One region of the Lysobacter korlensis genome, then DNA from elsewhere that is predicted to be linked to it. Evidence: riboswitches for the same ligand, from Rfam matches in the RefSeq annotation. Region 1 holds a riboswitch; each other region holds the start of a gene.
What was found. Region 1 has a riboswitch for cyclic di-GMP ahead of ACFFGH_RS09885 (TetR/AcrR family transcriptional regulator). Riboswitches for the same ligand answer to the same signal wherever they lie in the genome.
Positions count from the first base shown of each region.

Region 2: linked by a shared signal. The riboswitch ahead of ACFFGH_RS33055 (DUF7882 family protein) and the one ahead of ACFFGH_RS09885 (TetR/AcrR family transcriptional regulator) in region 1 are both predicted to bind cyclic di-GMP.
Region 3: linked by a shared signal. The riboswitch ahead of ACFFGH_RS21940 (hypothetical protein) and the one ahead of ACFFGH_RS09885 (TetR/AcrR family transcriptional regulator) in region 1 are both predicted to bind cyclic di-GMP.

Region 1 is NZ_JBHLTG010000002.1:146,845-156,868, forward strand. It holds gene ACFFGH_RS09840 (CPBP family intramembrane glutamic endopeptidase) at 1-70, shown strand, start outside; gene ACFFGH_RS09845 (hypothetical protein) at 95-379, opposite strand; gene ACFFGH_RS09850 (UBP-type zinc finger domain-containing protein) at 500-889, opposite strand; gene ACFFGH_RS09855 (glycoside hydrolase family 16 protein) at 907-2,463, opposite strand; gene ACFFGH_RS09860 (hypothetical protein) at 2,742-4,502, shown strand; gene ACFFGH_RS09865 (hypothetical protein) at 4,499-4,654, shown strand; gene ACFFGH_RS09870 (superinfection immunity protein) at 4,651-4,875, shown strand; tRNA gene ACFFGH_RS09875 (tRNA-Val) at 4,932-5,005, opposite strand; gene ACFFGH_RS09880 (DUF1810 domain-containing protein) at 5,058-5,474, shown strand; gene ACFFGH_RS09885 (TetR/AcrR family transcriptional regulator) at 5,501-6,208, opposite strand; cyclic di-GMP riboswitch class I at 6,224-6,298, opposite strand; gene ACFFGH_RS09890 (peroxiredoxin) at 6,424-6,882, opposite strand; gene aceE (pyruvate dehydrogenase (acetyl-transferring), homodimeric type) at 7,078-9,810, shown strand; gene ACFFGH_RS09900 (PucR family transcriptional regulator) at 9,819-10,024, shown strand, end outside.
Region 2 is NZ_JBHLTG010000016.1:78,364-88,387, reverse strand. It holds gene ACFFGH_RS33075 (TetR/AcrR family transcriptional regulator) at 1-3, shown strand, start outside; gene ACFFGH_RS33070 (SDR family NAD(P)-dependent oxidoreductase) at 5-1,021, opposite strand; gene ACFFGH_RS33065 (dihydrofolate reductase family protein) at 1,131-1,703, opposite strand; gene ACFFGH_RS33060 (5'-3' exonuclease) at 1,724-2,665, opposite strand; gene ACFFGH_RS33055 (DUF7882 family protein) at 2,764-3,093, opposite strand; cyclic di-GMP riboswitch class I at 3,127-3,201, opposite strand; cyclic di-GMP riboswitch class I at 3,437-3,511, opposite strand; gene ACFFGH_RS33050 (NAD(P)-dependent oxidoreductase) at 3,595-4,524, shown strand; gene soxR (redox-sensitive transcriptional activator SoxR) at 4,579-5,091, shown strand; gene ACFFGH_RS33040 (MFS transporter) at 5,270-6,712, shown strand; gene ACFFGH_RS33035 (acyl-CoA thioesterase) at 6,797-7,345, shown strand; gene ACFFGH_RS33030 (LLM class flavin-dependent oxidoreductase) at 7,369-8,346, shown strand; gene ACFFGH_RS33025 (uracil-DNA glycosylase family protein) at 8,353-9,009, opposite strand; gene ACFFGH_RS33020 (NAD(P)H-dependent flavin oxidoreductase) at 9,006-10,024, opposite strand, start outside.
Region 3 is NZ_JBHLTG010000005.1:512,812-522,835, reverse strand. It holds gene ACFFGH_RS21970 (beta-galactosidase) at 1-778, opposite strand, end outside; gene ACFFGH_RS21965 (LacI family DNA-binding transcriptional regulator) at 966-2,015, shown strand; gene ACFFGH_RS21960 (hypothetical protein) at 2,083-2,355, opposite strand; gene ACFFGH_RS21955 (DUF4287 domain-containing protein) at 2,355-2,639, opposite strand; gene ACFFGH_RS21950 (mechanosensitive ion channel family protein) at 2,812-3,600, opposite strand; gene ACFFGH_RS21945 (DUF2382 domain-containing protein) at 3,688-4,527, opposite strand; gene ACFFGH_RS21940 (hypothetical protein) at 4,625-5,254, opposite strand; cyclic di-GMP riboswitch class I at 5,473-5,548, opposite strand; gene ACFFGH_RS21935 (MarR family winged helix-turn-helix transcriptional regulator) at 5,703-6,164, opposite strand; gene ACFFGH_RS21930 (carbohydrate kinase family protein) at 6,476-7,393, opposite strand; gene ACFFGH_RS21925 (FAD-binding oxidoreductase) at 7,538-8,854, shown strand; gene ACFFGH_RS21920 (transaldolase family protein) at 8,869-9,933, opposite strand; gene iolD (3D-(3,5/4)-trihydroxycyclohexane-1,2-dione acylhydrolase (decyclizing)) at 10,006-10,024, opposite strand, start outside.

The sequences.
Region 1 (10,024 bases):
AGGCGTGCTCACGGCGGCGGGGCTGCTCGTCGCGGTGGTCGCAACCGCACGGCTCTGGCGCCGCTCCTGACGGGCGCCGGCGGCGGTCCCCCGCTCAGCCGGCGGCACCGCCTGCGAAACCAGGCGCGACGAGCCCGTCGCGCAGCGCCAGCGCGCTGATGACGGAGAGTGCGGCATTCCAGCCCGCGAACCTGCCGCAGGGAGTCGGCGCCGGGAGCAGCGCCAGCACTTCGAATCCCTCGCCGCTGCGCTCGATGTAGCCGAGCACGCGGCGGGGATCCGCCTTGTCGAGCACCCGGTCGCACACGCGCCACTCGTGGTCACTGAGGGCCACCACCTCGAGCCGCGGGTTCGCAGGTGGGTGCACGGTGCTGGTCATCATCGGCCTTCTCTCTGCTTTGAGAGTAGAACCACCGTACGTCAGCTGAGGGGGGATTGACACACCTTATGTCTGTCAGACAATGCACCCGCGCGGCCAGCCGGTTCAGACAACGTTCGGCTAGCGTTCGGCGTTCGGTAACGGATGCAGGTGGTCGCGCCAGTCCGGCGGGACGCGCCCAGCTGGGCCCGGCGACGGCTGACTTCGGGGACGACTGAGCGGCGGCGCGAGCTCACGCCCGAAGACGTACCGGCCCTCCCGGTAGTCCCAGAACCAGCTCTCTCCCGGCTCGTAGGAGCGGACGATCGGGTGTCCCGTCTGGGCGGCATGCGCGCGGGCGTGCTGGGACGGCGACGTCTCGCAGCAGCCGATGTGCCCGCAGGCGGCGCAGCGGCGAAGGTGCAGCCACCAGCCGCCCGCTGCCTCGCACTCGACGCAGCCGGTTCCGCTCGGCGGGACGGTCACATCGATCGCGGCGCCGGCATCAGGATCCGGCTTCCCGACATCCACGAAGACAGCGTACGTCGCTAGCCGTGGCGCTCCCAGGTGCGCACGTGATCCACCTGGAAGTCCAGCGGCTGAGTCCAGTCGCGGTGTGCCGGATCCGGCAGACCCCAGTACTTCGACGAGGGTCCGACGTGCAGGTTGAGGCGCATATGCAGCGGAGAGCCGAAGTAGGCCTCATTCCAGAGGTTCGGGTGGGTCAGCGGCGTCACGCGCGCCACCCGCACGTCATCGACGTAGATCGCCGCGTAGTCGGGCAGAAGTTCGAACGCATACGTGTGGAAGTCGTCCCAGACCGGCGTCGGCGCGCCGGAGTCGGCGTGGTGCCAGATGTACTTCTCGTTGTTCACGTTCAGCGTGTTGGTGTGCACAGTGGTCGTGGACGTGTCGATGCGCTGACCGCCCGGGGCGGCGTGCTCGTTGTAGCCCCACGCCTCCAGGATGTCGATCTCGCCGAGCTGCGAGTTCCGCAGCCAGAAGGCCGCCAGCGCACCATACGTCTTCGGTCCCGTCGGCACCTTCGCCCGGATCTCCCAGCGCCCCCAGCGCTGACCGCGGGAGACGTCGCCTGACTTCAGGGAGCGCTGATCCAGATAGCCGGTCGTGTGCCACAGCTCGGTCGGGCCTGCGCCGGCCGTCCGGATGGTCGGAGTGTCGAGCCAGTCTCCCCGGATGTGCGCGATGCCCGCGGCGTCGACGGAGACCTGGCCCCGGTCCGGCACCGCCGCGTCGAACAGGAGCCCGAGGTCGCTGCGGCCGCGCACGTTCCACTTGGCGGGGTCGATCGCGGGCCGGCCGGTGCCGGGGTCGACGTAGTCGAACTCGTCGCGCCACGTCGGCTCACCCCACGCTGCGGCGGAGGGCGGGAGCTGCTGCGGAGCATCCGGAGCCGGCACGGGAGCCGGGTCGGGCGCGGCGGGCGGTGCGGTCGGCTGCTCCACCACCGGGGGCTTCGGCGGGAGCGGAGCCGCGACGAGCCGCGCGTCGAAGGTGACGTTGTGCGTGGCCCGCCAGTTGGACTGCACCTGCGCAGCGATCACATTCCTGCCGGCGCGGAGGACGGACGCGGGGATGGTCGCCTTCCCGGGCGACGCCTTCGCCTTCGCCGTCTGCGGCGCCGTGACCGCATAGCTCTTGGTGGTGATGGGGCCGCCGGGGAGGTTGCGCCGAAGCACCTCGGTGCCGTTGACATAGACGATGACGCCGTCGTCGGCCCACGTGGTGAGCGTGACGCCGCCGGCCGGCACGCTCTTCAGGGTGAAGGTGCGCTGGAAGAAGGTCGCCAGCGGCTTCGTCTTGAACGAGTTGGGCAGCTTCGTGCCGAGGGCACCGGTGCCGGTGCCGAACCCGAGCGGCGCCTTCCCACGCTTCCAGGGGACGGTCGCGGTACGCCAGCTCTTCGGCGGCTCAGCCGAGCCCCGGTAGTAGGACCAGCCGGTGCTGCCGAAGGCGACGATGGTGGTGGGCGCGGCAGCGGCGGGAGCGGCGGGGACCGCGAACCCGGTGACGAGGACCCCGGTGAGCAGCGCGCCGGCCAGCATCCGGAAGGTGCGCGAGGGGCGCGGCAATGGCCTGTCCATGACGAGGACTGTCGGCACGAGGTCGGCCGCCGTCGAGAGTTCCGCCTCCCCCAGAACGTGGACCCCCTGTGTGCGGGGCGGGCCCTTCCCTTGCCCGTCGACGCCACGCCGACTAGACAGGGGAACGCGATTCCTCGCAGCCTGAGTGGAGCGACGATGCAAGAGCACCCCATCACGCGGCGGTCGGCGCCGACCTGGGCTGGGACGCCCGGTTCCACGCCGAGCTCGCGCCCGCTCGGCCCGGATCGGCCGGTGCTGCACGGGACGGTTGCGGCGGTGTGAGCACGACGGAGCAGGGCACGACGGCGTCGTCGCCGGAGGCCGACGAGCCCACGGCACCCGTGCGTCCGCGGGACACGGGGAGGCTCCGACTGCGCGGCGTGGCACCGCCGCTCCGGGTGATCGTGATCGTCGGGCTCGCGGTGTCGCTCGCTCTGGCCCTGGTCGTGATCGTCCCAGCCTGGCGGGCCGCCGTCTCGGCAGCCGGGCTGGGCTCGGTTGCGCCGCAGTGGGTGCGGATCGTCGCATTCTCTGCCTGTGGCGCGCTCTCAGCGCTGGCCCTCGCGGCAGCCCTCGTTCGCGCGACCCCAGGACCGCACCGGGTCCGGGGGTCGCGGCTGGTCCTCGCGGCGATCCCCGTCCTGGCCGTCGCGATGCCCGCGCTCTGGATGGCCGGCAACCGTAACGGCCTCCTCCTCGCCGCGATCTGCCTCGTGTCGGCCGGGGCCTCCGCCACCTCCGCCATCGCTGCGGTGCTGCCCCCTCGGCAGCAGACCCGGCAGGCCGCATGGGTGATGGCGGCCGGCGTCTGCGCGGGGCTGCCGTGGATACTGGCCGCCGCGCACGCGGTGGCCGTCGGGAGCACCGATCGGGACCTGCTGTGGCTGAGCCTCACCCTGATGGGCAGCGGACTCACGCTCGCACTTGCCCTGTACGGGCTGGTCCGGGCGGCGGAGTCCCGGTCCGATCGCGTGACGACGCTGCGCGGGCGGCGCGACGGCTCCCTCCGGGTCGCCTGGGTCGTGCTCGGCGTGGTTGCACTGCTCTATGCCGTCCGGTTCGTGTGGCTGTCCGGATTCTTCGCGGGGGACGCCATGATCTGGCGCTGGGCGGGGCCGGAGACGTGGCCGCACGCGCTCCTCGTGGCCGGCGTCCTGGTGGCGGTGGTCGTCCGCTCGGAGGCGGCGCCGGTCCGGCCGCGAGGCCGGATCAGCGTCTTCCTCGTTTTGATCACCGCCGTCTCCCTCGGGGTGAGCGTCGCATCCGTGTGGGGAGGACTCGTGGTGCTCGTCGACCTCGTCTTCCCCGGCGGCTTCGGCACCATCGACGGCGTTCTCGCGGTGCTCGGCACACCGGTGGTGCTCCCTGCCGTCGCCGGGGCGCTCGTCTTCGTCGTGCTGCCGGCCTGCCGCCATTCGATGGGGCGCATGGTCTCGCTCGTGGCGGTCGTCCACCTCCTGCCGCTCGCGATCTCGGAACCGTGGGACCCCTCCCTCTCGTCACCGCTTCTCGAGCGCTGGTTCGCTCCGGCGACGATGGTGCTGGCGGCGAGCGTCCTGATCGTGGCCGCGCTGCTCGTGATCAAGACGCTGAGGCCGGGATCCGCCATTCCGATACCGGCGCTGATCCGGCTGCTCGTGCTGCCCTTCGTCGCGGTGCACGCGCTGGTCCTGCTTCCGGCAGCGTTGGAGCTCGAGCTGGCGCCGGTCGTCGCGGCGGTCGGGGCGGTTCTCGCGCTCCTGGTCTTCCGCCGTCCGGTCGCCGCCGACCGGTGGGCGCAGAGCGGGAACGTGCTTGGCGCGACCACCGCGGCGGTGTTCACGCTGACGGTGTTCGCGTTCTCCCTGGCGGATCCCGAATTCGTGTCGCAGACCGATCCGGTCGCCATCCTCTGGCTCGTGGTCCCCCTCGCGGCCGCGCTCTGCCTTTCTCGCCGCGCGCCGTCGCGCGACGCGGAGGGAGGGGGCGGCGCTGGAACGGCGGTGATCGCGGAACCGGGTTCGGCGCGCCGTCCTGGAAGCGTGCCGAGTGGGCGTTGAACCTGACGCTGTCCGACGACCGGGAGCGGCGCATCGTCGGCTTCGAAACACTCCAGTTCCTCGCCGAGAGTGAGTGGGCCGGCGAGCATGAAGCGGATCTCGTCGCCGCTGCGCGAGCGTCGCCAGGGCACCCCCGTACGCTAGAAGCGTGACCTACCTGACCGATCAGCGCGATCGCCCCGTGAGCGCGTTCGTTGCCGTCGTCGTGGCGCTTCTCACCGCGGGCTACATGCTGCCTTGGGCGGTCGCCGCACTGCGCGGGAAGTCGAACCACTGGACGATCTTCTGGATCAACCTGCTGGGCGGCTGGACGGTGATCCTGTGGATCGTCGCCCTCGTCATGGCGTTCAGCGCGCACAAGAGCCGCTTGTAGCCGGTGGGTCGCCGCCGGCACTCCTCGCGACAAACTCCGGGCCGGGCATCCTCCGGTGGGCCCTGAGGGACTCGAACCCCCGACATCCACGGTGTAAGCGTGGCGCTCTAACCAACTGAGCTAAGAGCCCGGACCTTCATCGTACCGACGGCTCCGCGCGCTATCGTGCCGCTGGAGGCGACATGGCAGACATCCCGGATCCGCACGACTTGCGCCGCTTCGTCGAGGCGCAAGACCAGGGCGGCGTGTACGAGAACGCGGTTCAGGAGCTTCGTCGCGGTCGCAAGCAGAGTCACTGGATGTGGTTCGTGTTCCCGCAGCTGCGCGGCCTCGGATCCAGCTCGATGGCTGTGCGGTACGGAATCGCGTCGCTCGACGAGGCGCGCGCATATCTGGCGCATCCAGTGCTCGGGCCGCGGTTGCTCGAGTGCGCCGAGATCGTGGCGAGCTCGGATGGCGGGAGCGCCGACGCGATCTTCGGACCCGTCGACGCGGTGAAGCTCCGGTCGTCGATGACGCTGTTCGCGGAGGCGGGCACCGACGCGGAGACCTTCCAGCGGGTGCTCGACCGGTTCTTCGACGGTTCGGGCGACCGGTGACCCTGGAACGGCTGTGACGACCGCGCCTAGGGCACCATGGGGAGCACGAGCCCGAGCGCGCCGATGCCGGTGATCACGACACCGTTCACGACGACCAGCACCCGTGTCGACGCGGTGAGGTCGTCCCACCAGCGGCGGATCGCGCCGAGCTGGGGCGACGCCGGCTGAGGGGCCGTCACGAGCCGGTGGCGGGCGATGAGGTCCCGGGCCATCTCCTTCGCCCGGAGGGCCGCCTTGGCGTCACCCTCCACGGCGTTGATGATCGAGCCCTTCATCAGGATGTGCCACGAGAGTGCCAGCTCGTCCGGGTCGCGGAGCCCCGCCTCCGTCGCCAGCGTGCCGACGATACGGCGGATGTGCACGAGGTACTCGGCGCTCGCCCGGCCGAGCGGGTGCTCGCGGCCCATCTCGAGCAGCACGTTGATGAATGTGCACGCCTCGTAGTCGTCGCGCCGGAACCATTCGTCGAACACATCGAAGATCGCGAGCAGGCGCTCCTCCGGCGTCGTGCCGCGCGCGCGGGCTCCGGCCTCGACGACACCGAATGTCCACTCGCGCTCCCGGCGCTCGAGGCACTCGGCCGCGAGGTCATCGCGGGTGGGGAACTCGCGCTCGAAGTCGGCATGCGAGACACGTGCCACGCGCTCGATCTCGCCGACGCTCACATCCCGGATGCCGCGGTTGACGAACAGCGGGTACGCAGAGGAGACGATTCGTTCGCGTACGTCGGTCAAGGAACTTGCTCTCACTTCGGTAGCCCGGCGAACCGCGTGGGTCCCGTGGCGTTGCGTCCCCGGCTCGCACCGGGTTTGCCGTTGTCGGTTGGTCGGCTCCAGCGGCCGGTCAGCGGGTCCGAACCGCAGGGCTCCGGGAGCAGAAGGCACACGCTACGCCGGGTCAGCGAACACGGCAACCGCACCGGCGTGTCCCCCAGCCGGCACCCAGGCGGTTACCGAAGACCGTCCAGCGCGGCCCGGTAGCGGCTCAGCGGCCGGCCTTCGCCGGGCGGGAATACGAAGCTGTCGCGGACGATCCCGGAGCCGTCGATCAGGAAGGTTCCGCGGGCCGCGTACCCGCGGTCCTCGAGGAACACGCCGTACCGGCGCGCGACAGCGCCGTGCGGCCAGAAGTCCGCGAGCAAGCGGACCCCGAAGCGCTCCTGCTCGCCCCAGGCGCGAAGCGAGGCCTTCGAGTCGACGGATATCCCGACGAGCTCCACTCCGGCCACCGCGAAGAGGCCGAGGTTGTCTCGCAGCTCGCGGAGCTCGGTGGTGCAGGCCCCGGAGAAGGCGAGCGGGAAGAAGACGAGCGCCACGGCCCGGCCGCGATACCCGGAAAGCTGGATCGTCTCGCCGTACTGGCTGGACAAGTCGAAGTCGGGCGCCCGGGTGCCGATCGGCGGGTGCATGCTGAGCTCCTCCTGCATCCCCGCCGGTCCTGGCGGGGCGAAGCGCCATCCTATGCAGGCGCCCGTCCGGGTGCTCAAGGGACGTCCTGCGCCGATGACTAGACTCGGATGCGCGAAAGATCGGCGGTGCATCGCGACCCGACCACCCCGAGATTCCTCGAGATCGAACCAACCAGGAAGAGGTCGACGGTGACGGTGAACGATCAGGACCCCTACTCGGTGACCAAGGCCGACCCGGACCCTGAAGAGACTGCCGAGTGGCAGGAATCGCTCGATGCGCTGGTGGAGGCTCAGGGCAGGGGTCGCGCTCGCGAGATCATGCTGAGCCTGCTGAAGCGCTCGAAGGAGCTCCAGCTCGGCGTGCCGATGGTGCCCACGACGGACTACATCAACACCATCGCGCCGGAGAACGAGCCGCAGTTCCCGGGCAACGAGGAGATCGAGCGCCGCTACCGCGCCTGGATCCGCTGGAACGCCGCCATCACGGTGCACCGGGCGCAGCGCCCCGGCATCGCGGTGGGCGGTCACATCTCCACCTACGCCTCGTCCGCCGCACTCTATGAGGTGGGCCACAACTGGTTCTTCCGCGGCCAGGACTCCCCCACCGGCGGCGACCAGATCTTCTACCAGGGCCACGCCTCCCCCGGCATGTACGCCCGCGCGTTCCTCGAGGGGCGCATCGGCACCGACAAGCTCGACGGCTTCCGGCAGGAGCACTCGCACGACGGCGGAGGCCTCAGCTCCTACCCGCACCCGCGGCTCATGCCGGACTTCTGGCAGTTCCCGACGGTGTCGATGGGGCTCGGTCCCATCAATGCCATCTACCAGGCGCAGTCCAACAAGTACCTCACCAACCGGGGCATCAAGGATGTCTCCGAATCGCAGGTCTGGGCGTTCCTCGGCGACGGCGAGATGGATGAGGTCGAGAGCCGCGGCGCGCTGCAGCTGGCCGCGAACGACGGTCTCGACAACCTCAACTTCGTCATCAACTGCAACCTGCAGCGCCTCGACGGCCCCGTCCGCGGCAACGGGAAGATCATCCAGGAGCTGGAGAGCTTCTTCCGCGGCGCGGGCTGGAACGTCATCAAGGTCGTCTGGGGCCGGGAATGGGACGACCTGCTCGCCCGCGACACCGAGGGCGCCCTCGTGAACCTGATGAACGCCACCCCGGATGGCGACTACCAGACCTACAAGGCCGAATCCGGAGCCTTCGTGCGGGACAACTTCTTCGCCAGGGACCCGCGTGCGCTCGAGCTCGTGAAGGACTACTCCGACGAGCAGATCTGGAACCTCAAGCGCGGCGGCCACGACTACCGCAAGGTGTACGCGGCGTTCAAGGCGGCCACCGAGCACACGGGCCAGCCGACGGTGATCCTGGCGAAGACGGTCAAGGGCTACGGCTTGGGACCGTCCTTCGAGGGCCGCAACGCGACCCACCAGATGAAGAAGCTCACCCTCGACAACCTGAAGCAGTTCCGCGACGAGATGCGAATCCCCATCTCCGACGCGCAGCTCGAGGAGAACCCCTACCTGCCCCCCTACTACCACCCGGGCGAGGATGACGAGGCGATCCAGTACCTGCGGGAGCGCCGGCGGGAGCTCGGCGGCTTCGTGCCGGAGCGCCGCTCCAAGTACACGCAGATCGACCTGCCCGAGCCGACCACCTACGACATCGTGAAGAAGGGCTCCGGCAAGCAGGAGGTCGCCACCACCATGGCGTTCGCGCGCCTGCTGAAGGATCTGCTCCGCGCAAAGGGCTTCGGCCACCGCATCGTGCCGATCATCCCGGATGAGGCGCGCACCTTCGGCATGGACGCGTACTTCCCGAGTGCGAAGATCTACAACCCCCATGGGCAGCACTACACGAGCGTCGACCGCGAGCTGCTGCTGGCCTACAAGGAGAGCGTGCAGGGCCAGATCCTGCACGTCGGCATCAACGAGGCCGGCGCGACCGCCGCGTTCACCGCGGCAGGAACGTCCTACTCGACGCACGGCGAGCCGCTGCTGCCCGTGTACGTCTTCTACTCGATGTTCGGATTCCAGCGCACCGGTGACGCGTTCTGGGCGGCGGGCGACCAGATGACCCGCGGGTTCATCATCGGCGCCACCGCAGGGCGCACCACGCTCACCGGCGAGGGCCTCCAGCACGGGGACGGCCACTCCCCGATCCTGGCGCAGACGAACCCCGCGGTCGTGACCTACGACCCGGCCTACGGCTACGAGCTCGGCCACATCATGCGGGACGGCATCGAGCGCATGTACGGCGGCTCGCACCCCGACCCGAACGTCATGTACTACCTGACCGTCTACAACGAGCCGATGGTGCAGCCCGCGGAGCCGGAGCAGCTCGACGTCGACGGGCTGCTGCGGGGCATCTACAAGCTGAAGGATGCTCCGACCGGCGAGGGGGACAACCGCTCCCGCGTGCAGCTGCTCGCCTCCGGCGTCGCCGTGCCGTGGGCGCTCGAGGCGCAGGAGCTGCTGGCGAACGACTGGAACGTCCGGGCGGACGTCTGGAGCGTCACCAGCTGGAACGAGCTGCGGCGCGACGGCCTCGCCGTCGAGCAGCGGAACTTCCTGAACCCGAACGACGAGCGCGCGGTGCCGTACGTCACTCGCAAATTGTCGGAGACGGAGGGGCCGTTCCTCGGGGTCACGGACTTCATGCACGCCGTCCCGGACCAGATCCGTCCCTTCGTGCCCGGCGACTTCGCGACGCTCGGCGCGGACGGCTTCGGGTTCTCCGACACCCGCCCCGCCGCGCGCCGCTACTTCAAGATCGACGGGCCGTCGATCGCCGTGCGTGCGCTGGAGCAGCTGGTGCAGCGCGGGCAGATGGACCCGAGCGTGCCGGCCCAGGCGATCGAGCGCTACCGCCTGCACGACGTGACGGCGGGTACCACGGGCTCGGCGGGCGGCGAAAGCTGACCGCACGGGTGAGGAAGACGAAGGAGCAGACCCTCGCATGGCTCCGTGCCATCGCCGGTGAGCTCGCCACCGCGACGATCCGGCGACTCGACGAGACGCTGCCCTGGTACGGCGACATGCCGCCGGGCCGGCGCAGCGCCGTCGGGCTCGTCGCCCAAGCCGGCATCAGCTCGTTCATCTCCTGGTTCGACGACCCGAAATCGACGCCCTGGAT
Region 2 (10,024 bases), on a different contig from region 1:
TGAACTACTGGACCGACCAGCCGCCGTCCGAGGTCAGCACTGCACCGTTGATGTTCACGCCGTCGTCGCTCAGCAGGAAGGTGATCGACGCCGCCAGCTGCTCCGCCGTCGCCACGGTCGGGATGGACGAGTGGAAGGGGCTCAGCCGCGCCATCCCGCTCTCATTGACCGACGGCATCGGGATGCCGGTCGCGACTCCGCCGGGCGCGACCGCGTTCACGCGGATGCCGTGCGGCCCGTACATGAACGCGGCGCTGCGGGTGAGTCCGATGACCCCGTGCTTCGACACGGTGTAGGCGTTGCCGGACGCGTTGCCGCGGAGTCCCGCCTCCGACGAGACGTTCACGATCGCGCCTCGGCCGGCCTCGATCATCGCGGGAAGCACGGCACGGGTGAGCTTGAACCCGCCGGTCAGGTTGATGGCGATGACCCGGTCCCAGATCGCGTCCGATGTCTCGTGCGCCGGCGAGAAGTCGTCGTTGATGCCGGCCACGTTGGCGAGGGCGTCGATCTGCGAGCCGGCCTCGGCGACGATCCGGTCGATGTCCTCCTGCTTTGTGATGTCCCCGGCCACCGCCACCACATCCCCGTCCCCCGCGGCGGCGAACTCGTCGAGGCGCTCCTTCGAGATGTCGACCGCGATCACGCGGCCGCCCTCTCGGGCGATGCGGGATGCGGTCGCCCGGCCGATGCCCGAAGCCGCGCCGGTCACGATGACCGTCCGGCCCTCGAAGCGGCCGGGGGTGACCCGCTCCTGCCACTCGCCGCTCGCGCCGGCATCCTCGGTGGGCGCCACTCCCCCGTTGGCCTGCAGCACCAGGTCGTCGACGACCGACTGGGGCAGCTGCCCCTGGCTCATCGTCACCAGCTGCTGCAGCGGCAGGCCCTTCACCGGCCCGAGCACGTTCTCGTCGAACCCGCTCTGCGCGAGCAGGCCGCGGATCAACGGGCCGCCCTGCGGGTGGTCGAGCCATGTCCCGATCGTGCTGTGTGCGGTGAGCGGCTTCGGCTCCGTTGCCATTTCGTCTCCTTCGATGCTGATCTCCGTGCGCGTCGCCGGGCGGCGCGCGCGCAAGTCAACTTAGTTGATATAACCGAGGAGAGGAACGGGCGGCGCCGAGTGATCGCCGCTATGCAGACCGCGGCGGCTGGACGGCGTAGCGCAGGAGCACCACCCCGCCCGTGAACCGACGCTCCTGCAGAAGCTCCAGGTCGAGCCGCACACCATCCGGAAGGAACCTGGTTCCGCCGCCGACCACGACGGGGCTCACGTACATGGCGAGTTCGTCGACCAGCCCGCAGCGCAGCGCGGATGCCGCGAGCCCGGCCCCGCCGATCGAGAGATCCGGCTCCGACGACCGCTTGAGCTCGCGCACGTGGTCGACGTCGAACCGACGCTCGACCCGCGTCCGTGCCGTGGTCACCTGGTCGAGCGTGCTGGAGAAGACGACCTTGTCGGCCTTCCGCCACAGGTCGGCGTACTCGAGCTCGGCCGGCGACGCGTCGGCGGCGCCCGGCTCGGTCTCCCAATACCGCATCACCTCGTACATCCGCCGCCCGTAGAGGTACGTGCCGACGGGACGCTCCTGCTCGTTGACCGCGGCGTGCACCTCGGGGTCCGGGGCCGCCCAGTCGAAGTTCCCCTCGGGGTCCACGAGGCAGCCATCGAGCGAGATGAGTCCGGTGTAGATCAGCTTGCCCATGAGTCCGGGTGCTCCGGATCTCAGCGGGCCACGGTCGCGGCCTCGAGCGCTGCGACGACCCGTGACACGGACTCCCCCAGCCCCCACCGTGACCGCAGCTGCTCGATCTCATCGCGGCCGCCCTCCGGGATGCCGATCCGGGAATCGACGACGGGGAGGTCGAGGTCGCACGCGACGCGCACCACGGTGGGCGCGACGGCGAGATACTCCGCGGCGGCGCGGATCTTCGACTTCGCACTCACCGACAGCGGCGAGCGCGCACCTTCCGCGGCGGCCGCGACGATGCCCTCGAGGTCGCCGAACTGTGCCAGCAGTGAGGCTGCGGTCTTCTCACCCACGCCCGGCACCCCGGGCAGGCCGTCCGACGTGTCGCCGCGGAGGGCGGCGAAGTCGGCGTACTGCGCTGCGCGGACGCCGTACTTCTCGCGCAGCACCCCGTCCGTCACGATCTGCAGTCTGCTCATCCCGCCGGCGGTGTAGATCACCCGGACGTCCCGCTCGTCATCGATCACCTGGAACAGGTCCCGGTCGCCGGTGACGACGTCGACCGGCCCGTCCGCGGTCGCGGCGAGCGTGCCGATGATGTCGTCCGCCTCGTACTCGGCCTTGCCGACGATCGGGATCCCGAGCGCGGTGAGCGTCGCGACGATGATCGGCACCTGGATGCTGAGCGGATCCGGCACCACCTCGACATCCGGGCCGGCCTCGATCACCTCGGCGACCCGATGCGTCTTGTAGCTCGGGATGAGGTCGACCCGCCACTGCGGGCGCCAGTCGTCGTCCCAGCACGCGACGAGGTCCGTCGGTCCGTAGTCGGTGACGAGCCGCGCGATCATGTCCAGCAGCCCCCGCGCCGCGTTGACGGGGGTGCCGTCCGGCGCCTTCAGCGTGTCGGGGTACCCGAAGAAGGCGCGGAAGTACAGCGCGGCGGTGTCCAGCAGCATCAGACGGCCATTGCTCACCGCTCCAGTGTGCCGGTCGGGCCACGGGGCGGGAATAGCCACGACGTCATCGAGGTCGTCCGGAAGGGCGAGCGCCCCTGGCTCCGGACTCCGCCGGCTCAGACGCCGCGGGCGGCCGGCTCGGGAACCGCCCGCAGCCCGGTGCTCGTATTGGCCGCCTGCATGAGGTCCTCGAGCCAGGCCCGGTTGAGGGCCATCGACGGCGAGCCGTCGTACTGGAAGTACAGCGAGGAGCTCTCGGAGATCCAGACCGAACCGTGGGAGCCGTTCTCGTGCGTCACGTCCGTGCCCACTCCTGGCTCCTGATCCCAGTTGAAGGCGAAATTCTCCCGGCGACGCAGCTTCGCGACGATCACTGCCTGAAGGTGCTTGAGCAGACGATCTTCGATGGTGATGACCGGCGCGACGCCGTAGCTGAACAGTCCCAAGCCGAACTCCGGGTGACGATAGCGAAACGGGAAATCGGCAACCCGGCGAACCGCGTGGGTCCCGTGGCTTTGCGTCCCCTGTTCGCACAGGGTTTGCCCCTTCGGCACGAATTCAAGCACATCCGAGAAGGGCTCGCGGCCGGCCTACTCGGCCCTCCGCTGCTCGAACATCACCAGACCGCAGTTCGAGCACTCCAGGAGCTCGTCGCCGCCGGCCCCGGTCTGTTCCAGACGTGTTCCGCAGCTCGGGCACTTGCGGGGGCGCCGCTCGGTCTCGGGGGCGGAATGATTCGGCTCGTGCAATTCGGGCTCCAGGAGAGGTGCGGCGGTTGCCTGCGAGGCTCCCGGCAACCCGGCTGACCCTGGGGGCCCCGTGGCTTTGCGTCACCGGCTCGCACCGGTTTTGCCGAATCAGAGGTGTGTGCCTAGGCACTGTACCGCCTCCCGGGGCGTCCATGTCAGGGTGCGCCGGGAACGTAGTGGTTCGCTAAGGTGCACGGTATGGCGCGACAGACCCGGCGGAACCCTGATCTCGCCGTCGGATTCGTCGGGCTCGGGATCATGGGCACGCCGATGGCTGCCAACGCACTGCGGGCCGGCTTCGACGTCCACGTCACCCACCGCACCCCCGACCGTGTGGCAGCGCTCCTCGAGCGGGGCGCGACGTGGGCCGGCACGCCGCGCACGCTCGCCGAGGCGTCCGACGTGCTCGTCGTCATGCTTCCCGACCTGCCCGATCTCGAACAGATGCTTCCCGGCGACACCGGAATCCTGGCCGGCATCTCCCGCCCGACCCTGATGGTCCTCTCCTCCACGTCATCCGCCACTGGGGTCCGTGAGCTGGATGAGCGGGTGTCGCGGCTCACCGACGGGATGCTGCGCGTGATCGACAGCCCCGTGAGCGGCGGCGAGGAGGGTGCCATCGCGGGCAACCTCTCCCTCTTCGTCGGCGGTCCGGCCGACGCCGTTGAGCGGGCGCGCCCGGTGCTGGAGACCTTCGGACGAGTGCACCACCTCGGTCCGCTCGGCTCCGGCGAGGTCGCCAAGTTCTGCAACCAGCTCATCGTCTCGGCGACGGTGCACGCACTCGGCGAGGCGGCGGTGCTCGCAGACCGCAGCGGCCTCGACGTGCAGGCCCTCTTCACCGCGCTCGGAGGGGGGTACGCCGGCAGCCGGGTGCTCGAGACGCGGGGATCCCGCATCGTCGCCCGCGACTATCGCCCCACGGGTGCGGCCAGATACCTGGTCAAGGACCTCTCCTTCGCCACGGAGGAGGCGACCCGCACCGGTGTGGAGGCACGCCAGCTCGCGTGCCTGCTCGAGGCGTTCCGCGATCTCACGGCACGCGGATTCGGGGACGAGGACATGGCCGTGACCCGCGCGTACGTCGAGAGCCTGAGCGATCAGCCGGGCGCGGCGGACCCGCGCTGAGCGGTTCTCTCCGCACCGGTTCGGGGCTACCGTGTTCCGCAAAGGAGGACGAGCATGGCCCAGCCGTTCGTGGACACGACGAAGACCCTGACCGTCGGCGAGGTCGCGGCGCGCAGCGGCGTGTCCGTCTCGGCCCTGCACTTCTATGAGCGTCAGGGCCTTATCCACAGCGAGCGCACCGCAGGCAACCAGCGCCGCTACCCGCGGCACACGCTGCGCCGGGTGGCGTTCATCCGCGTGTCGCAGCGCGTCGGCGTCTCGCTTGCGGACATCCGCGCGGCGCTCGACTCGCTCCCGGAGGGACGGACGCCGAAGCGCGAGGACTGGGCGAGGCTCTCCGCCCGCTGGAAGGAAGACCTCGACGCGCGCATCGCCGACCTCCAGCACCTCCGGGACGACCTGGACAGCTGCATCGGCTGCGGCTGTCTCAGCCTCACCACGTGCTCCCTGCAGAACCCCGGCGACACCCTGGGCCGCTCCGGTCCCGGTCCGCGCCGCTGGACGGACACGACATCGGAGGATGCGGGGCGGAACGGCGAGACGGTCCTTGACCTCAACTTCGGTTGAGGTCCTAGCGTGCTCTGCGGGTGGGTGAGTGCCCACTCCGGAAGAATCTGAGGAGCACAGTGACCACCGATTCCGAATGCCGGGTGCGGACGGCATCCGCCTCCCCTGACCGCCCGCTGCCGCACGGCGCCGGCGCGGCCGTCGTCCTGCACCGCTCTGCCGCCGCAGCGACGGCACGATGAACTCGCCCGACACGATGCCGCGGGTTCCCGCGGGCGCCGCGCCCGGGATCTGGTCCGCCCGGCATCGGCTGACCACCCTCGGCGCGGCCGGTCTCGTCTTCGTCGGCGCGTTCGAGGCCCTCGCCGTCACCACCGTGATGCCGGTGGTGACCGCGGATCTCGGCAGCCGCTTCCTCTACGCCCTGGCGTTCGCGGCCCCGGGCGGCGCGGCGATCATCGGAATGGTGATCGGCGGCCGCGCGGCCGACCGGTTCGGGCCCGCCAAACCGCTGCTCGTCGCGATCGCGCTGTTCGGGATCGGCCTCGCGGTCGCCGGGACGGCGCCGGACATGGGAACGCTGATCGCCGGCCGCGGCCTGCAGGGGTTCGGCGGCGGCGGCATGGGGGTTGCGCTGTACGTGCTGGTCGCCCGCGCGTTCCCGGCGGCACTCCATCCCCGGGTGTTCGCCATGTACGCGGCCGCCTGGGTGCTCCCCTCCCTCGTCGGCCCGGCCCTGGCCGGAGCGGTCGCCGAGCACCTCCACTGGCGCTGGGTCTTCCTCGGCGTCCTTCTGCTCCCGCCACTCGGCCTTGCGGCGGTCTGGCCTGCCGCGCGCCGGCTCCCTTCGGCGGAGAGCGGGCGGAGCGAGGGCCGGTCCTCCCACACGGCCCTGGCGATCGCCATCGCCGGCGCGGTCTGGGCGATCGGCTCACTCCCCGCATGGTGGAGCGTTCCGTGGGGACCGGCTCTCGTGTCTGCCGCCGCAGCGCTGCTGCTGGCGCTCACCGCCTTGGCCGTCCGTCCGCTGCTGCCCACCGGGGCGCTGCGGCTGGAGCGCGGGCTGCCGAGCGCGGTGCTCGCACGCGGGCTGATCGCCGCCGCCTACTTCGGGGCAGAGGCGTACCTGCCGTTCATGCTGATCGAGGAGCACGGGCTGACTCCCGCCACCGCCGGCCTGTCGCTCACCGTCGCCGCGATCCTCTGGGCGACCGGCTCCCACCTTCAGGCCCGGCTCGACACCCGTCTCGCCCACGCCCCGGCGATCCTGATCGGCGCCGTCACGGTGCTGCTCTCGGTCGGATCCGTCTTCGCCGGTGCGGCGCTCCACTGGCCGACGGCGGCGATCATGGCGGGATGGGCGATCGGCGGAGCGGGCATGGGGTTCACCTATCCGAGGCTGACCAGCTTGACCCTCGCGCTCTCGCCCGAGACGGAGCGCGGCTTCAACTCGGCGTCCATGTCGGTGTCCGAGTCCCTCGGGCCGGGTCTTCTGCTCGGGCTGTCCGGCATCGTGTTCACGGCGCTGGCCGGTGGACCGGCGATCTTCTCGGCGGTCCTCGCACTTCCGGTCGCCATCGCCGTCGGCGGCGTCTGGGCAGCCGCCCGAGTCCGGGCCGAAGAACCCGCCCCCATCACCGAGTCGCGAGCTGCTCACGCGACTGGGCGCCGTGCCGGATGAGATGTCCGCGGGTCGGTGGACACCGCTGTAGATGCTCCACAATCGTTTCGCGTTCCGGCACATCGGGGTCCTAGGGTCCTTCCCGTGGGACCACGCCGCCTTCTCCGCCTGCTGCAGGTGTCGCTCGCCCGCGGCGAGCAGATGGACCTGCACGACGTCCTCCGGGTCCGGCGGCGGGTGTGGCCCGGAGACCTGGACGAGCTGCGCCACGTGAACAACGGCGTGTACCTGTCGATGCTCGACCTGGCGCGGTACGAGCTGCTGAAGCGGTCGGGCGTCTGGCGCCGGATGCAGCAGGCGCGGCTCTACCCGGTGGTCGCCGCCCAGACCATCGCCTACCGCAAGAGCCTCCGGCTGGGTCAGCGCTTCGGCATCGAGACCCGCGTCCTCGGCTACGACGCCCGGGCGGTGTACCTGGAGCAGCGCTTCGTGGTGCACGGTGAGATCTACGCCCGCGCGCACATCCAGGGCCGCTTCCTCCGCCGCGGCGGCGGCGTCGTCCCCATGGTGGAGGTCGGTGAGCTCGTCGGGATCGACATCCACGCGCACCCCGCCCCGGAGTGGCTGCACGAGTGGGCCCGCGCCGTCGCGCTGCCATCGACCCGGAAGCCGGCGCCCAGCGACTGGGGCTGACCTGACCCCGATAGCCTCGGAAGGTGGACACCACCAGCCCTGACGACCTTCCGCCGGATGCCCGGGTCGGGGTGCTGCTCCCCCGTGACCTGCCGGCACGCGAGGTGATCCCGTACGCCCGCCGGGCGGACGAGCTCGGCTTCAGCGAGCTCTGGACGGTCGAAGACCTCGGCTTCCGGGGCGGGATCGCCCAGGCCTCCGCCGTGCTCGCGGCGACGGCCCGCATCCGCGTCGGGATCGGCATCCTGCCGGCCGCCAGCCGCAACGTCGCATTCGCCGCAATGGAACTCGCCACCCTCGCCGAGCTGTTCCCAGGCCGCGTGGACGCCGGGGTCGGCCACGGCATGCCCGCATGGATGCGGTCCGTCGGCGCCTGGCCGGCCAGCCCGCTCGGGCTGCTCACCGAGTACGCGACGGCACTCCGGTCGCTGCTCAGAGGCGAGACGGTCACGTCGGATGGGCGATATGTGCGGCTCGACGGGGTCCGCCTCGACGCGGCTCCCGAGGTGATGCCCGGGATCCTGTTCGGGGTGCGCGCGCCGAAGTCGGTCGCGCTCTCCGGGCGGCTCGCGGACGGCACGATCCTCGCCGAGCCGGTCACGCCCGAATACACCGCCGAGGTGCTCGCGCAGATCGGCGCACCCTCGCATCGGGTGGTCGGGTACAACATCGCATCCGTCGACGTGGACGAGTCCAGGGCGCTCGAGCGGGCGCGGCCGGGACTGGAGTGGGTCGGCGACCCGGAATGGGCGCCGCACATCGCGCCGCTCCCGTTCGCCGACGCGTTCGCCGCGCTTCGGCAGGAATGCGGCTCCAGATCGGAGTTCATCCGGCGCCTCCCGGACGAGTGGGTGCGCCGGCTCGCGGTCGCGGGAACGCCGGCGAGCGCGCGGGAGCGGCTCGCAGCGCTGCATCGGAGCGGGATCACGGACAGCGTCCTGCTGCCCGTCGGGAGCGACCCGATGCGGGAGCTCGGTTCGCTCGCGGCGCTGATCCCCTGAGCCGGGTCAGCTGGGGCTGTCGATCCCGGCGTCGAGCAGCTCGCGGAGCCCCGAGGCGAACTTGACCTTGCCGCCGTGCGCCGGATGCCGCACCCGGGGCACGTCGTATCCGCTCCTGGCGAGACTGGCGGCGGCGATGTTCCCGACCGCGACGACGCGCTCGATCTCGAGCAGCTCACGCAGCGCCCGCCAGGACCACGACCATTCGGCGGCCTCACCGCCGGTCGGCGTGCGATTCGACAGGGGCACGCCCGGCCGGTGCGGATGCAACGGGAATGCGCTCCAGAGCGCCGGCAGGAAGTCGAGCTCCACGAGGGTCTGCCACATCACCGTCGCGGTCGGCTCGGGCGCGACGCCGGGCGGGACCGGCGGAAGCTCGTAGCCGGACGCCTCGCCGAAGAGCCCGAAGTGCGGGACGCCGTTGCGCAGCAGGACGGTGTTGGTGAACGGCACCCCGGTGATCCGCATTCCGCGGTATCCGGGCGCCTCGCCGACGAGCAGCACCCTCGGCCGGCGCTCGGCGAGCTGCCGCAGATACCGCGTCAGGTTCCGGCGGCGTATCGCGTTCGGCTCGCCGCTGAACTCGAACGGATTCGCGGTGTTCGGGCCGGCCGGCGTGGACGCGACGCGGTGCACGAACCCGTCGATCGGATCGCCGCTCATCCCTCGACGGTGTGGCCGGGCGATCGTCCGGGAAGCCCCGCGACGAGCTCCGAGAACACCGCCTCCGCGTCGTCGAGGCGGGCGAGGGGCGCGGCCTGACCCATCCACAGCGACAGCAGCTCCGGATCGTCCCGGCGGGCGGCTTCGGCTCGGAAGCGGGCCGTGAGCCAGTTCTGGACGGGGAACGGCGCGATCCGGCCGGTCGACTCGATGTGGCGGATCGCACGGTTCCCGGCGCCTCTCGCGAGCCGGCCGCTCAGAGCGCGGGTGAGCACGATGTCCTCCGACGCCGTTCCGGGAATCACCCGCCGGTGAGCCTCCGGGGCGGCGGATTGCCGGGTGTGCAGGAACGCCGTGCCCACCTGAACTCCGGACGCGCCGAGCGCGAACGCCGCCGCGACCCCGCGCCGGTCCCCGACGCCCCCGGCGGCGACCACCGGCACCCGGACCGCATCGACCACCTGCGGGACGAGCGCGAATGTGCCCACCAGCGACGCCTCCGGCTCCCGGAGGAACGACACCCGGTGTCCCGCGGCCTCCGCACCGGTCGCGACGACCGCGTCCACGCCACCCGCTTCCAGCGCCACCGCCTCGGCGACGGTCGTCGCAGCTCCGATCACGGCGGCCCCGATCGCGTGGAGCCGCCCGACCGTCTCCTCGGACGGGACCCCGTAGACGAAGCTCACCGCACCCGGCCGCGCAGCGATCACCGCATCGAGCTGCTCATCGAAGTCGGGAAGGAACCGCTCGGGGAGCTCTGGAGGCGCGATCCCGGCTTCGTCGTAGAGGGGAAGGAGTGCGGCGACGTACGCCTCGAACTCCTCACCTCCGATGTCGGCGGGACCCGGGGAATCCGAGGGCAGCCACAGGTTGAGGGCGAAGGGTCGGCCGGTGGCGGCGCGGACCTCCGCCACGGTGGCGGCGATGCGTTCCGGGGTGTAACCGTAGAGCCCGTAGGACCCGAGTCCGCCCCGCTCGCTGACGAGCGCGGTGAGGCTCACGGAGGAGAGCCCGC
Region 3 (10,024 bases), on a different contig from region 1:
CGACCGGGAGCCGCTCGTAGGAGATGCAGGTCATGACGAACTGGGTGTCGCTCGCGTATTCGTTCGCGAGCCGCGACTGCCAGGCGATGTAGTCGTTCACCAGCTTGGCCTGGAACCGGCGCCACTCGAGCTGGTACTGCGGCATCGCATTGCCGTCCGGTGTCCAGAGCTCCTCCCACTCGGCGATGCGGTGCGACCAGTAGACGAGTCCCCACTCCTCGTTGAGGGTCCCGACGTCTCCGTACTTCTGCCGGAGCCACTCGAGGAACGCGGCGAACGTGTGCTCGTTGTGGATGAGGTGTGCGCCAGGCTCGTTGTCGACCTGGAACCCGATGACGGCGGGGTGGGACGCGTAGCGCTCGAGGATCTTGCGGATCACCCGCTCGGCGTAGGGCAGGAACTCCGGATTGGTGAAGTCGACCTCCTGACGCGCGCCCCAGCCGATCCGGGAGCCGTCCGCCCGTTGGATCGCGAACTCCGGATGCTTGGTCTGCAGCCACGGCGGGATCGCATACGTCGGGGTGCCGAGGATGACGCCGATCCCGCGGTCGTGGGCGCCGTCGAGCACCGGTTGCATCCAGTCGAGGTCGTACTCGCCGTCGCGCGGCTCCCAGGTGGACCACACCGACTCACCGACGCGGATCACGGTGAAGGCCGCCTCAGCCATGAGATCGAGATCCCGGTCGAGCGTTCCCCCCTCCTGATACTCCTGGTAGTAGGCGGCTCCGAAGAGGATTCGGCCTTCCAGTGCGGATGCTGTGGGGCGGAACTCGCGCATGTGACTCCGGTGTCGTGTGCTGGGGAGAAGCTCGGTACAGCCGAGCTCGAGCCGAACATGTTTTCGACAACATGACGGCATATCAAGCATGTTGTCGATAACATCGCCTTGTCAAGCATCAATCGCCTGGGACTGTATTCGCTATCGTTGGGCCTCGGCGCCACCGTTCGAGCGGGAAGGATCGGCATTGGTCAACGCAACTGGGCCGCTCGAGCCGTCCATCCGACCGGCGCCCTTCAAGGCCGCCACCATCTACGACGTCGCCCAGGCGGCCGGGGTTTCCCATCAGACGGTCAGCCGCTTCCTCAAGGGGTTCGACGGCATCCGCCCGGAGACGCGGCAGAAGGTCACACGAGCGCTCGACGAGCTCGGATACCGGCCGAACCTGACCGCGCGCAGCCTGAAGTCCGGCCGCTCCCACCGCATTGGCGCCCTGACGCACGACATCTCGCTCGTCGGTCCGATCCGCATCGCCGAAGGTGCCAGCGCGGCCGCACGGGAAGCGGGCTACGTGCTCGACCTGGTCTCACTGGACGTGCACAATCCGCGCGCGATCGAGGAGTCGCTCGAGCTGCTCACCCAGCACGAGCTCGCCGGCGTGCTGGCGCTGGCGTCCACGGACGAGATGCGGCGCGCATTCGAGACGACGAATTTCCGGGTTCCCGCGTACGTCTACTCGGAGGCCGACGACGCCGCCGCCGGCCACCGGTCGGATCTGGCGGAGAACGGCATCCCGGCGCTGATCGGCCATCTTGCCGGGCTCGGTCACAGGAGCTTCGCGCACATCGCGGGGCCCGAGAACTGGTCGCCGAGCCGGAACCGGCTCCTCGCCTACCAGACCGCGGTGGAGCACCAGGGGCTTCGCTCAGCCGGCGTCCTGTTCGGGGACTGGTCCGCGAAGTCCGCGTACCAGGCGATCTCGGAGCTGCGCGAGCTGCCCCCCGCAACGGCCTATCTCGCGTCGAACGACCAGATGGCGCTCGGGGCAATGCTCGCGCTCAAGGAGCGCGGCCTGCGCGTCCCCCAGGATGTGAGCGTCGTCGGCATCGACGACATCCCCGAGGCCGCCTATTTCGACCCACCCCTGACGACCCTTCGCCTCGACTTCGAGAGCCGCGGGCGCCAATCGCTGAACACTCTTCTGGCGCGCATCGAACGCACCGAGCAGCCTCCGCTCGACATCACACCGGCGGAGCTGGTGATCCGCCGGTCGTCCGGCCCCGCACCTGCCGGCTGATCAGAGCGATTCCCCGGATCAGCTGCCGAGCAGGGCGAGCGAGATCGCGGACCGGGTCGTCACCGCCTCAGCGGCGGCTCAGCCGCCCGTACGCGTCCACCGTGATCATGACCGATTCGATCTTCCGGTTCACCACGCGGATGATCACGACGATCAGCCACAGGCCGGCCGTGACGATGGTGAGCAGCAGGTTCCAGAACCAGCCGATCCGCTTCTTCCGCTGCAGCACGGCCTGCGCCCCGGCGACGCTGGACACGGTCCATCCCTCCGCGGCGTATCGAGCGACTTCGGCGTTGAGGATCTCCTGCCGCTGATCCGCGGTGAGCGACGCGTCGGCCATCAGCGGTTGGCCTTCCCGTCCAGGCGGAGCCTGGTCGACTCGTCGCGATGCACCCCGTCGGTGCCGACGTGCTTCTCGCTGATGGTGTCGCCCTTGGTGATGACGTGCACCATCGCCATCGCGTGGCCTCGGCCGAGGCTGTAGTCGTCCTTCAGCCACTCGAGGATCTGGCCCGCCCTGACACCGGGGGCGTCGAACCCCTTCGCACGGGCCTCGGCCAGCAGTTCGTTCGGCGTCTTGCCGGTCTTGTCCTCGATCGCGTCGAGGTACGCCTGGAATGACATGGTTTCTCCTTGCCGCCAGCGGTCGCTCCGCGGGCTGTTCCGGCACGCCGCCCCCGCGACAGCTCGACCAGCGGGTGTGTCCTACTCAATCAGCGGAATGGTGTCCGGCGAAAGAGGAACGCGCCCCCGCAACGTGGTCAGCGGAGGCGCGTTCGTCGTTCGCGGCCGGGAACTACAGCGAGGACTGCCCCGAGCCGGCCGGCCGGGTCGAGCCTCCGGCGGCGCCGCTGCTCTTCATCTTCGCGGTCGCGGTCTGCGCCTGCTCCTTGACGCTCGGCGCATTCTGCACCGAGGCCTTGGCGGCCGGGAGCTCGACCTCGGCCTTCTGCAGCCACGCCTCCCAGCGGGCGCGCATCGGCTGGATCATTCCGCCGCCGACACCGACCACGAGAATGCCGCCGATGGTGGCGAGCACGGTGATGAGGACGGGGGTGGTGACCGTCGTGGCGATCTCGACCTGGTTCAGGGCAGCCGTGATGCCGAGGAACAGGATGAAGACCGCGGCGATGTTGCCGAGGATCTTGCCGTAGGAGAGCCCGCCGAGCGCACCCTGGATCAGCGTCTTGGCGCCGGCTGCGATGGCCGAAGCAAGGATCACGATGATGATGGCGACGATGATGCGCGGGATGAAGGCGATGATGCCTTCGAGCAGGTCGCTGACGGGGTTCGGCCCGAAGACACCGAACGCGAACTGGAGCACGAAGAGCACCAGCGTGTAGTACAGCAGCTTGGCCACGATGTCGGAGGCGTCGAACTTCGACTTCTCGAGGGCCTTCTTGACGCCGCCGCGCTCCACGGCGCGGTCGAAGCCGACGCGCTCGAGCAGCTTGTCGAGGGCCTTCGAGAGCACCTTCGCCACGATGAGGCCGACGATGAGGATGACGAGGAACAGCAGGAACTTCGGGATGAAGTCGATCACCGACGCGAGTCCGTCTTGCAGGACGACCATGAAATCGTTCATGGGAACCTCTCTTTCTTGGGGCGGGGTAGGAAACGCCGCCGCCGCATCGGGATGCGGCGGCGGCGCGGTGCGCGGGTGGCGCGGGTGTTACAGGTTGGAGCGCCCGCTGTTGCGGTCGTCACCGTCGAAGGTGATCTCCTCCTTGCGGACCTCTTCGTTCACGGTCTGCTGCTCGGTGACGACGTCCTTGTCGAGGCGGACGCGCTCGACCGGGACGGCCTCCTTCTGGATGACGGGGCGCTCCTCGGAGAGGACCACCTCGTGCTCCTCCTCGCTGATCGCGGGTCCGTCCATGGCGTCGCCGATGTTGGCGTCGGTGATGGGCTCGCGCTCGATCCGCACTTCCTCACGCTGCACGGGGACGGTTACCGACTGGTTCTCGGTCACGACGTACTTGCGCAACCGGGCCTTGCCGGTCTGGACGCGTTCCGTGCCGACGTGCAGCTGCTCCTCCGACCGGGTCATGGCGTCGTCGGTGGTGGGGCCGGATGTGTCGTGTCCGACCGTGTCCCGACGGTCCCGGTCCGTGTCGGTGTAGGCGCGGTCGGTGTCCGTCGTGGTGTAGTCGGTGCCGGTGGTGTCCTGGGTGAAACCGGTGTCAGTGCCGTAGGAGCCCGCGGTCATGCCGTAGTACCGGTACAGCTCGTCCTCGTCAGAGGGCTCGAGGTGCTGGTCGGCGTCGACGCGGGGCGCGTCCTTCACGCGGTCCTTGTCGTAGTTCACCCGGAGCTCGTCGCCTGCCCAGGTCGCGTCCTCGAGCGGGACGAAGGATTCCTTCGTGCCGAAGAGGCCCGTCTTGACGCTGGCCCAGCTCGGGTGGCCGTCGTTGTCGTCGAGGTACACCTGGCCGACGGAACCGATCTTGTCGCCGTCCTTGTCGAGGACGTCGGCGCCGATGAGCGATGCGATGTTGTCACTGCTGATCATTGTGTTTCCCTTCTTTCCCTGTTGCCCCCGTCGTGCGGGGGGGATGCGGACTTCGTCCGCGGTGGGTTTTTGTGTGGTTGGTGGTGTGCTCCGCAGGTCAGCGGCCGAGACCGGCGCGATCGACCTTGCGGTGGTAGTGCATTCCGGCCTTGCCGCCGAGGACCGCTCCGATGAGCGGCACGAGCGCCAGCACGATCGCGGTGATGATGCCGACGACGGTGAGGGTGCCCTCGTTGACGGGGATCCGCGGGAACGCGTTGAGGCCCGAGAGCACGTTGAACTGGCTGCCGAGCACGGCGCCCAGGATGGCCAGCACGATGGCGAAGATCAGGGCCCACAGCCAGACAGCGAGGCCCTGCTTGGCTCCGTTGAATCGCGCCATGCGTCCGGCGACGTAGCCCCCGCAGTAGTAGGCGACGAAGAGGACCACGAGCAGCACGATCGCGGAGACGATGCTTGCCGCGTCCAGGTTCTGTGCGGCCGCGTCGGTCGCCTCCTGCGGGTCGGTGCCTGTGGTGAGGCCGACGACGGCGCCGGCTGCTGCGAGCAGCGCCGTCAGCAGCACTGCCATCCCGGTGGCGGTGAGCCAGCCGAAGAACGCGGAGCCCCACTTGATGCCGCCGAACTCCTCCTTCTCCCGGTCGACCACTCGGTTGCGGAGCGTGTCGTCCGGGTCGACGGGCACGGCGCCGCCCGAGGGGCGGTCGTTCGAATCTGCAGTACTCATTGCTGTGTCCTTTCAGATGCGCGGCGGCACCCAGGTGTTGCCGCCGGGCAAGGCTGTGGTGACCGGATGTGCCGGTCGGGGTGGATCGATCCGCATCCATGCGAGGCAGGGTGCCCGATCACGCGTTGGTCAGATCAGTTGTCCGTATTGGAGTTGCGACGCCGTACGGCGATGCCAGAACTTCTCCTGTTGAACGAAAGCGAACAAGGGTCTCGCCCTTCGGTAGCCCGGCTGACCCGACTGGGTCCCGTGGCTTTGCGTCGCCGGTTCACACCGGGTTTGCCGTTTCGTTGACTGTTCCGACGATAACCCCGGCGTGTCGGCGCGTGACGGTATTTCAGCGGGTGCCCACGGTGTCCTCAGCCAGCGCTCAAGCACTTGCCAGATTGAGGAAAACGTGCATGCGGACGCGACCGATTCCCGCCCTCCGGCAAGACCGGTGCGCCTGCTATGCACTCGCGGAGGCGCGGCGGGTGGCCGCCAGCGTCTCGTTCAGGCGGTCTCGCAGCTCCTCGAGCGCCTCGACCGGGATGCCCAGCTTCTCGACGACTGCGACGGGGACCTGCTCGGCGCGCTCACGCAGCGCGCCGCCGGCCGCCGTCAACTCGACCTTGAGTTCCCGCTCGTTCGCCGCATTCCGCGCTCGCGTGATGTAGCCGCTGCCCTCCAAGCGCCGCAGGAGCGGAGTCAGAGTCGCCGGCTCCAGATACAGCGACTCCGCCAGACTCCGCACCGTTCTGGGGCTCTGCTCCCAGAGCGCCAGCATCACGAGGTACTGGGGATGCGTGAGCCCGAGGGGCTCGAGAATCGGCCGGTACAGCCCGATCACACTGCGACTGGTGGCCGCGAGCGCGAAGCACACCTGCCGCTCGAGTGCGAGCAGGTCTTCGGCCTTGGCGACGTCCGGCATGCCTCCATATTAACCGCTACACTGATTCTTAGTGCACTAACGGTTGGAGCGGTGTGGCGAAGCGCAAGCGGGACCCGTGGTCGATGCGGCTGAACCGGGCCCTGTTCCCGGTGTTCGGCCCGGCACAGCTGGGCGCCGGACGACCCGAACGGCCGTACACGCCCCCGGCGAACCCGCCGTGCCCCATGTGCGGGCAGCCGATGGTGGATCACCACGTCGAGCGGACCGCCGATCAATCGCACGCCACCAGGGTGTACTGTCCCACGCCCGCCGTCTGAGCACTGGCGACCGCGCCGCGGAAGGCTTGACGCCTAGAGCAGCTCCCCGAGCTCGGCAGCGGTCGGCGGCTGCGCACCCGGACGGCCGACCGTGATCGCCGCCGCTCGCACGGCCATCGCCCCCACCGCGCTCAGCGCCGCGGAGTCGAGTTCGCGAGGCGGATCATCCCGCTGCAGCAGCTCGGCGAGCAGGCACGACATGAACGAGTCGCCGGCGCCGATCGTGTCGGCGACGGGAACCCGGACCGCCGGCACGTTCACCGCGTGCGCCCGCGTCCGCAGCCGCGCCCCGGCCGCTCCGAGCGTGCACACGGCGAGGTCCGCCCCCAGGTCGAGCACGCGCGCGAGCACGTCGTCGACGTCCGAACCGGGATAGAGCCATTCGGCGTCCTCGTCGCTGAGCTTCACCACGCCGGCGAGTCCCACCGTCTCCTCGAAGGCGGCGAGAGCCGACTGGCGGGCACCGACGAGAGCCGGCCGGATGTTCGGGTCGAAGGTGACGAGGGCCGAACCGGCCGCGCCGGCGAGCGTGCGGCGCACAGCTGTCGCGCCAGGCTCGAGGAACGCGGCGATCGAGCCGGCATGCACTGCGCTGAACACCGGCGGGACCGCGATCGGCTCGACGTCCCAGCGGATGTCGAACTCGTAGCTCGCCGTGCCGTCCGCCCCGATGCGGGCGACCGCCGTCGACGTTCGGGGCGCGTCCTCCGATCCCGGCCACAACGCGACGCCGGCCGAGCCGAGGTGTCCACGGACTCGCTCGCCATGTGCGTCGCGGCCGATCCGGGTCTGCAGTGTCGTGGCGATGCCGAGCCGCGCAAGTCCGAATGCCACGTTGAGCGGGCTCCCGCCGGGGAACTCCCGGTCGCCGTCCGGCGCGCGGACGATGTCGACGAGCGCCTCCCCCACGACGAGGACGCTCGGTGGGTCTGTCGCCGGCACGCTGGTCACCCGCTTGATCGTAGCCCCCGGCCCGCCGGGTCTCGGCGCTGTCCGCCCGGCACGACGCAGGACGGGAGACCGGGAACCATGACTACTGGCTCTTTACGAGCCTGCCCATCGGGAGCAAGATGGTGGACCGTTGAAGGGCGAACGATGACGATCGAGAACTTGCGAACCACCATCAGCGGGGCCGTCTACACCGAGACGGACGATGGCTTTCCCGAAATGCGCGCCGGGCATTCCGGCAAGGATGCGCCCGACGTCGTGATCCGCGCGCGGACCGCGGAGGACGTCGCGAATGGTGTGAGGTACGCCGCGGCCGAGGGTCTGCCGCTCGGTGTCCGCAGCGGCGGGCACAGTCACTGGGGACAGGTGCCCGGCGGCCTCATCGTGGACCTCCGCGACCTGCGCGAAATCGAAGTGCGCCACGACCTCGTGCGGGTCGGCGGCGGGGCGACCTGGGGCGAGGTCGCCGAGACCATCGGCAGGCATGGCCTCGCGATCAGCTCGGGCGACACCGCGAGCGTCGGCGTCGGCGGCCTCACGCTCGGCGGCGGCGTGGGCTGGATGGTGCGGCTCTGGGGGCTGGCACTCGACCAGCTGGTGTCCGCCGAGGTGGTGACCGCGGCAGGGAAGGTCGTTCGGGCAGCGGAGGACGAGAACCCGGAGCTCTTCTGGGCTATCCGGGGAGGCGGCGGCAACTTCGGCGTCGTCACTCGCTTCGACTTCCTCGCGCACCGGCTCCCCGGCGTCGTGTCCGGCGTCATCCTCTTCGAGGAGGACGTCGACCAGGTCGCCCTCTTGAGCGCGTGGCGAGACGTGATGCGGTCCGCCCCGGAGGAGCTCAACGTCACGTTCATCGCCATGCCGCCGATGGGCATGCCCGGGCCGGCGGGGCCACAGCTGGTCGTCTGCTATGCCGGCGACGACGAGGAGGCCGCCGCAGCGGCGATCGCCCCCCTGCTGCGGATCCCCGGTGTCGCCTCGAGCGAGATCGCTCCGAAGTCGTACGCCGACGTGCTCGCCCCCGACATGGGTCCGGCGGAGCTGCCGCCCATGGTGGACGGGAACGGGCTCGCCGAGGAGTTGACCGACGACCTCATCCAGGCGGTGGTCGAAGCCTCGGCCGACTCGTCACCTGCGGTGCTGATGATCCGCTATCTGCGCGGGGCCTACAACCGGGTGCCGTCGGACGCGACGGCGTTCCCGTACCGCTCCGCGGAGGTGCTGCTGATCTCCGCGGCGTTCCTGGCGCCGGATGCGCCGGACACCGAGTACGCCCGGCTGCGGGCGGTGTGGGACACGGTCCGGGTGCAGACGCTCGGCATATACGGCAACTTCACGGTGTCGACCGAGGGATACGAGGTCGACCGCATGTATCCCGTCGGAACGCTCCGCCGCCTGCGGGAGGCGAAGCGCGCGTGGGATCCGGACAACCTCTTCGGGCGCAACCACAACATCAGGCCCTGACGCGCGAACGTGCGTCAGGGCGCGGGAACCACCACGTCCCGCACCAGCCCTTCGAGATCGGCGGTCGCGTCGAGGAATTGTCGCAGCGTGCGCCGAGTGGCGCCGTAGTCCTGGAAATCCTCCACCGCCATGCCGTTCTCGTCGTAGGCACGACGGAAGTCGGGCAGTTCCTGGAGCGCCGCCAGATGCGCCGCCGGAACGGGCTCGTCGATCCGTGACCCGAGCCGGATGTCGTTCTCATTGATCCGCAACTGCCACTCGTACGGCGGCGAGACGACTACGTCGCCGCCCTGGAACTCGCTCCAGTGCATGTGGTTCCGGAACGCGGCGGAGAGGAGGCGCAGCCGGTAGCCGCGCTCACGGTAGACGCGGTAGGCGTTCTTGAACGCCGCGACGCCCGCCCACTCCAGCGCGCCCGGGTCGACGAGGATGCGATCGCGCTCGACGGTGTGCTTCAGCCAGTCGTCGAGGCGGCCGACCATGATCGTGCAGACCGCCCCCATGGCTGAGACGTCGTGGCCGTCCGCCTCGCGCCGTGCGAGGCCGCGCTCGACCGCCCCCGCGACCGCGATCGCCTGCGGAACGGTGAACGACACCGTGGCGTTGATGCTGACACCGCGGTAGGTGACCTCCTCCATCGCCTCGATGCCGACGCGGGTTGCCGGGATCTTCACGATGATGTTCGGCGCCAGCCGGTCGAAGGCGAGCGCCTGCGCCACGAGTGCGTCCTTGCTTCGGTGCAGCCGCGGGTCGGTCTGCACGGACAGCCGCCCGTTCCGGCCGCCGTGCTGCTCGAATGCCGGCAGCAGGAGCTCGGCCGCCTCACGGGAGAGCCGCTCGACCGCCTTCCAGCCGAGTTCCGCCTCAGAGCCGGTCGGGAACTCCTCGGCGAGCTCACGGATCCGCGGCACCCACACGTCGGGGTGGCGTTTCAGCACGGAGAGCGCGATGACGGGGTTGCAGGTCGCGCCGACCGCGCCGAAGCCGATGGATTCGCGCAGCTCCTCGAGGTCGGCGGAGTCGTTCCAGAGGGCCGTGGGGGTGGTCTGCGTGGCCTCGAGCAGTGCCGTGGTTGTCATCGACTTCTCTTCTGTGGTTGCGGCCCTTCGACAAGCTCAGGGACCGGGTATCGGTTGCGGCCGTGAAACCCATCAGCCGAGCAGCGGCCGC